2 linked regions of the Pseudoduganella albidiflava genome follow. The main gene of each other region encodes a partner of the protein of the gene in region 2 in a complex. Links are inferred from orthologs where the notes say so. Each region holds a gene or a part of one and is shown on either strand. Other genes may lie near its edges.

Region 1 (3,274 bases), 4.4 Mb from region 2 along the record:
CGGCGCCGCGCTGCCTTACCTGTCGCCGAAAGGGTACGACGTGGGCGCGTCTGGCTCGACAGCCGGCTATATCATGACCCTGGTGGTTGGCTTGATGGGCTTGATGCAGGTGCTGCTCCTGACCTCGATCTTCAACGCAACGTTCGACGTGGGCCGCGCCGTGCCAGCCGGGATCTGCCTGGTGCTGGCCCTGATCGGGAACTCGCTGAGCAAGGTGCGCCGCAACTTCTATATCGGTATCCGCACCCCATGGACGCTGGCGAGCGAGCGAGTGTGGTATTCAACCCACCGCGTGGGTGCGAAGCTGATGGTGGGGGCGGGCGTGGTGGGGCTGCTGGCGGTGCTGCTCGGCGCATCGGGCGAGCTGGCGATTGGACTCGTCGTCATCGGCGCCTTGCTGCCGGTACTGTATTCGCTGGTGCTGTACAAGCGGCTGGAGCGGGCAGGGCAGCTATAAAAAACGCCGCGTAACGCGGTAATGCCGTTCAGTTAAACGTCGCCGGCTCATCGATAGTGCATGCATTCACCCCAACAGCGAAGGGCTGGGGTCAGACCCGCCGGGTCTGACCCCGGAATTTGCACTTGGGGTGGCCTTATCTGAACAGCATTGCCGCGTGAACGCGGCGTTTTTCATGCAGGGCTGGCTTGTTCGGCAGCATATTTTCCGGCCTACTTGCCCGTGATCGAAATCACGTCGGCCCCCGGCGCGCCGAACATCTGCTCCTTCAGCAGGTGCAGCTGGTCGCGCACCTGCGCGGCCTTCTCGAACTCCAGGTTCTTGGCATGCTCGATCATGAGCTTTTCGAGGCGCTTGATCTCTTTCGAGACCTGCTTCTCGCTCATCGTTTCGTACTTCGCTGTCTCCTGGGCCGCCTTCAGGTTGGTGGATGCCTTGTTCGGGTCGTACACGCCGTCGATCATGTCCTTGATGACCTTGTTCACGCCGCGCGCGATGATGCCGTGCTTCTCGTTGTGGGCCAGCTGCTTGGCGCGGCGGCGCTCGGTTTCGTCGATCGCGCGCTTCATCGAATCGGTCATCTGGTCCGCGTACAGCAGCGCCACGCCGTTCAGGTTGCGGGCGGCGCGGCCGATGGTCTGGATCAGCGAACGTTCGGAGCGCAGGAAGCCTTCCTTGTCGGCATCCAGGATCGCCACCAGCGACACTTCCGGCAAGTCCAGGCCTTCGCGCAGCAAGTTGATGCCGACCACCACGTCGAACGTGCCGATGCGCAGGTCGCGCAGGATTTCCACCCGCTCGACCGTTTCGATATCGCTGTGCAGGTAGCGCACCTTGATGCCGTGGTCCGACAGGTATTCGGTCAGCTGCTCGGACATCCGCTTGGTCAGCGTGGTCACCAGCACCCGCTCGTTCTTGGCGATGCGGTCGTTGATCTCGGAGAGCAGGTCGTCCACCTGCGTGCGCGCCGGCCGCACGATCACCTGCGGGTCGACCAGGCCGGTGGGGCGCACCACCTGTTCCACGACCTGGTCGGCATGCTTCTGCTCGTACTCGGCCGGCGTGGCGGAAACGAAGATCGTCTGCCGCATCTTGCCCTCGAATTCCTCGAACTTCAGCGGCCGGTTGTCCAGCGCGGACGGCAGGCGGAAGCCATAGTCGACCAGGTTCGTCTTGCGCGAACGGTCGCCGTTGTACATCGCCGAGAGCTGGCCGACCAGCACGTGCGATTCGTCCATGAACATCAGCGCATCCTGCGGCAGGTAATCGATCAGGGTTGGCGGCGGCTGGCCCGGCAGCGCGCCACTCAGGTGCCGCGAATAGTTCTCGATGCCTTTCGTGAAGCCGATCTCGGCCATCATTTCCAGGTCGAACCTGGTACGCTGCTCGAGGCGCTGTTCCTCGATCAGCTTGCCTTCCTTGCGGAAGAACTCGAGCCGGTCGCGCAATTCGGCCTTGATGCTTTCGATGGCCCGCAGCACCGTCGAACGGGGCGTCACGTAGTGCGAGCCGGGGTAGACGGTGAAGCGGGGGATCTTCTGGCGCACGCGGCCCGTGAGCGGATCGAACAGCTGGATGGACTCCAGTTCGTCGTCCCACATTTCCAGGCGCACCGCCAGTTCGGCGTGTTCGGCGGGGAAGATGTCGATCGTATCGCCGCGCACGCGGAACGTGCCGCGGCCGAAGTCCACTTCATTGCGCGTGTACTGCATCTGGATCAGGCGGGCAATGATGTCGCGCTGGCTGACCTTGTCCTTGGCGCGCAGGGTCAGGATCATCTGGTGGTATTCGTTCGGATTACCGATACCGTAGATGGCCGACACGGTGGCCACGATGACCACGTCGCGCCGCTCCATCAGCGACTTGGTGCACGACAGCCGCATCTGCTCGATGTGCTCGTTGATCGACGAATCCTTCTCGATGAACAGGTCGCGCTGCGGCACGTAGGCTTCCGGCTGGTAATAATCGTAGTACGACACGAAATACTCGACAGCGTTCTGCGGGAAGAACTCGCGGAATTCGCTGTAGAGCTGGGCCGCCAGTGTCTTGTTCGGCGCAAACACGATCGCCGGACGGCCCATGCGGGCGATCACATTGGCCATCGTGTAAGTCTTGCCGGAACCCGTCACGCCCAGCAGCGTCTGGAACGACAGGCCGTCGCCAATGCCTTCGCACAGGGCCTCGATCGCGGTCGGCTGGTCGCCGGCGGGCGGGAAGGGCTGGTGCAGCTTGAACGGTGAATCCGGGAACGTCAGCACGGTGGGCTCGGGAGCGCCGGCCAGTGATAAATCAGCCATGAAGTCAGACCTTTGCTAGAATAGGGAGTTGCACACCACATTGTGCAGTCATTGCGCGGTGGCCGGCACACCTGGCCAACGCCGCGCATCGGAATTGCTGTGCACCGTCATCACTGTCCAGAGTAATTGCCGCTGAATTTGCTCAGTAATGTTGTAGTGCTCATCCGCTGCGAATCGCATCCAATCGAATCCAATCCTATCATGACGAATCCTTCCGTTTTCAGTGCCATCGAGATGGCTCCGCGCGACCCGATCCTGGGTATCACCGAAGCTTTTAACGCCGACACCAACCCCAATAAGATCAACCTGGGCGTGGGTGTTTATTATGACGACAATGGCAAAGTGCCGCTGCTGTCGTGCGTGCAGAAAGCTGAAAACATCCTGATTGAACAGCCAGCCCCGCGCACGTACTTGCCGATCGAAGGCCTGGCCGCGTATGACAAGGCGGTGCAGGAACTGGTATTTGGGGCCGACAGTGCCGTAGTTCAAGAGCGCCGCGCGATCACCGTGCAGGCCCTGG
Region 2 (3,342 bases):
TCGCGGGGTTTCGCGGCCCGTCGCTGCGCAGGCTGTGCGTGCTCGGCGTGATCCACTTGCTGGTGTTCCTTGCCGCCGGCGCCATCGGCGTGCTGCTGTTCGCCGATACCGAGGCGCTGCGCAACGCCACGCCGGCCGAATTGCAGACCAATCCGCAACTGTTGCTCGATTCCGGCCTGGTGCCGACCATGGCGACCACGGCCCTGCTGTATATCCCGGCGCTGCTGGTGATCAGCTTTGCCGCGCCGCTGGTCCACTGGAACGGCATGGGGCCCGGCAAGGCGCTGTTCTACAGCTTCTTCGCGATCAAGCGCGCGGCCGGCGCGTTCTTCATGTTCGCCGTCAGCCTGTTCGCGATCACGATCGCCGTGCTGCTGCTGGTGCGCGCGCTGTTCGGCTTCGACACGATGGGCCTGGCGCTGATGCGAATGCTCTCCGAGGTGCTGTACGGCGTGGCGCACTGCGCGCTGTACGTGGCCTACGTGCATATTTTCCCGCCTGCGCAGGCCGCTGCCGATCCCTTCGCCAAGCCCTAGCAACCGACGCGGGACCGGGCGCCAGGCGCGCGCCCGGGCGCGATCCGGCAGGGTTCCGCAGGGTCCGGGCCCGGCTCTGGACGCGGGTCTGGAAGGTATAATGGCGGGATGCAGAATCTCCTCCACAACCTCAATCCCGAACAACTCGCCGCCGTTACCCTGCCACCGCAAAACGCCCTGATCCTGGCGGGCGCCGGCTCGGGCAAGACGCGCGTGCTGACCACGCGCATCGCCTGGCTGATCCAGACCGGGCAGGTGTCGCCGGGCGGCATCCTCGCCGTCACGTTCACCAACAAGGCGGCCAAGGAGATGCTGGCGCGCCTGTCGACAATGATGCCGATTAATACACGCGGCATGTGGGTCGGCACCTTCCACGGTCTGTGCAACCGGCTGCTGCGTACCCATTACCGCGACGCCGCCCTGCCCCAGTCGTTCCAGATCCTCGACACGCAAGACCAGCTGTCGATGATCAAGCGCCTGCTGAAGGCGAACAACGTGGACGATGAAAAGTTCCCGCCGAAATCGGTGATGTACTTCATCAACAACAACAAGGACCAGGGCTTGCGCGCCAGCCAGGTCGAGGCCTACGACGCCAACGAGCGCAAGCTGGTGGAGCTGTACGGGCTGTACGACGACCAGTGCCAGCGCGAAGGCGTGGTCGACTTCGCGGAACTGCTGCTGCGCACGTATGAACTGCTGTCGCGCAACCAGCCGCTGCGCGAGCATTACCAGCAGCGCTTCCGCCACATCCTCGTCGACGAGTTCCAGGACACCAACAACCTGCAATACGCGTGGCTGAAGCTGATCGCCGGGCACGGCACCGGGCATGGCGGCGCGCTGTTCGCCGTGGGCGACGACGACCAGAGCATTTATGCATTCCGCGGCGCCAACGTGGGCAACATGGTGGCGTTCGAATCCGAGTTCAGCGTGAAGAACCTGATCAAGCTGGAACAGAACTACCGCTCGCATGGCCACATCCTCGATGCGGCCAACGTACTGATCGCCAACAACAGCCGCCGGCTGGGCAAGAACCTGCGCACGGACGCCGGCCATGGCGAACCGGTGCGCGTGTACGAAGCCACGTCGGACTTGCAGGAAGCGCAATGGCTGGTGGACGAGGCCAGGAACCTGATCGGCGAAGGCACGCGGCGCAGCGAGATCGCCGTGCTGTACCGCTCGAACGCGCAATCGCGGGTGATCGAGCACGCGCTGTTCTCGGCCGGCATTCCGTACACCGTGTACGGCGGCCTGCGCTACTTCCAGCGCGCCGAGGTGAAGCACGCGATCGCCTACCTGCAGCTGATGGACAACCCGCACAACGATTCGGCCTTCCTGCGCGTGGTGAATTTCCCGGCGCGCGGCATCGGCGCGCGCACGCTGGAGCAGCTGCAGAACGCGGCCGAGACCTACGGCATCTCGATGTATGCGGCGGTGCCGTACATGGTCGGCAAGGCCGGTACGTCGCTGGGTGGCTTCGTCAAGCTGATCGAAGGCGTGCGCTTTGAAACGCAGCAGATGGCCCTGCCGGAACTGGTGCGCATCACGCTGGAATCGTCCGGCCTGCTGCAACACTATGCCAACGAGAAGGATGGCGCCGACCGGGTGGAAAACCTGGAACAGATGGTCAGCGCGGCCACCCAGTTCGTCGGCGAGGAAGGCTATGGCCAGGGCGCGCCGGCACACCTCGGCCCGCCGGCCGATGCGCAGGCCGGTGCCGCGATCATCAATGCCGATGGCGTGGAGATCATGGATGCCGATGCGCCGCTGGCCACCGTGATGTCGCCGCTGTCGGCCTTCCTCGCGCACGCTTCGCTGGAAGCGGGCGACAACCAGGCGCAGGCCGGCCAGGATGCGATGCAGCTGATGACCGTGCACTCGGCCAAGGGCCTGGAGTTCGACAACGTCTTCATCACGGGCCTGGAGGAAGGCCTGTTCCCCCACGAGAGCAGCTCGAAGGAAGAAGGCGGCGTGGAGGAAGAACGGCGGCTGATGTACGTGGCGATCACGCGGGCCCGCAAGCGCCTGTACATGTGCTTCTGCCAGACCCGCATGCTGCATGGCCAGACGCGCTACAACATGAAGTCGCGCTTCTTCGACGAACTGCCGGAAGAGTCGCTGAAGTGGCTGTCGCCGCGCGTGCAGACGCACTGGTTCGCGAACAAGAAGGCGCAGTGGGAAGACGTGCAGCTGAACGGCGGCAGCGACAACGCGATCGCCCAGCGCATCGCGCAAAAGTCGGCTTCCGGCTCGGCCTGGCGCATCGGCGAATCGGTGGCGCATGCCAAGTTCGGCGAAGGCGTGATCGTCAACATCGAAGGCAGCGGTGCCAACTGCCGGGCGCAGATCAACTTCGGCAGCGCCGGCATGAAGGTGCTGGACCTGTCGGTGGCGAAGCTGGAGCGGCTGGGGCGGTAGGCGCGGGCCTGTCGGTAATGCCGCTTAGATAAGCTCACCCCAAGTGCAAATTCCGGGGTCAGACCCGGCGGGTCTGACCCCAGCCCTTCGCTGTTGGGGTGAATGCATGCGCTTCTAACCTATCGAGTAACGCTTAACTTAGCGGCATTTGGGCCTGTCGGCGTTTTCCACCTTTGGGAAGCCGGTGTCCGACACCATAGTTGCAGTCCCTTGAACGGCGCTGGTGCGCGCCGGGTCAGCCTTGCCTGCCCACCTCGGTTGCCTGGCCCTTGCGCAGCGCCTCGTCGATCAGCGCGCGGGTGGTCTTGTCCGCCTCGCGGCTCAGCCGGCCCTGTTCGCGGCCCAGCTGGCCCATCCTGCGGCCATGTTCCTCCATCGGCTTCGACAGCTC

Evidence for each region.
Region 1: the proteins of EYF70_RS24295 (region 2) and uvrB are in contact, whole or in part, in a crystal structure (PDB 7EGT), measured with the Thermus thermophilus proteins. The link is inferred for Pseudoduganella albidiflava from one-to-one orthologs. Residues at the interface, in WP_096412145.1 of Thermus thermophilus: His654, Arg656, Phe657, Gln666, Asp668, Glu669, Lys680, Arg681, Leu682, Ser683, Lys685, Tyr686, Ala687; in WP_096411307.1 of Thermus thermophilus: Glu23, Leu25, Arg26, Asp27, Gly28, Glu29, Arg30, Phe31, Arg55, Glu326, Asp327, Phe328, Glu379, Ser382, Gln383, His398, Gly400, Arg401.

Annotation. Positions count from the first base shown.
Region 1 is NZ_CP036401.1:1,450,293-1,453,566, forward strand. Bases 213-3,168 are described here. They hold uvrB (excinuclease ABC subunit UvrB), read right to left. Parts: upstream 2,755-3,168; coding sequence 670-2,754; downstream 213-669. Other genes in these bases: EYF70_RS06185 (SdpI family protein), read left to right, coding at 213-457; EYF70_RS06195 (amino acid aminotransferase), read left to right, coding at 2,956-3,168. Also shown: more of EYF70_RS06185, read left to right, coding at 1-212; more of EYF70_RS06195, read left to right, coding at 3,169-3,274. UniProt on the Escherichia coli protein: The UvrABC repair system catalyzes the recognition and processing of DNA lesions. A damage recognition complex composed of 2 UvrA and 2 UvrB subunits scans DNA for abnormalities.
Region 2 is NZ_CP036401.1:5,847,086-5,850,427, forward strand. The notes cover bases 274-3,297. They hold EYF70_RS24295 (UvrD-helicase domain-containing protein), read left to right. Parts: upstream 274-644; coding sequence 645-2,951; downstream 2,952-3,297. Other genes in these bases: EYF70_RS24290 (BPSS1780 family membrane protein), read left to right, coding at 274-536; EYF70_RS24300 (M56 family metallopeptidase), read right to left, coding at 3,187-3,297. Also shown: more of EYF70_RS24290, read left to right, coding at 1-273; more of EYF70_RS24300, read right to left, coding at 3,298-3,342. UniProt on the Escherichia coli protein: A helicase with DNA-dependent ATPase activity. Unwinds DNA duplexes with 3'-5' polarity. Translocates on single-stranded DNA with 3'-5' polarity. Initiates unwinding more efficiently from a nicked substrate than double-stranded DNA.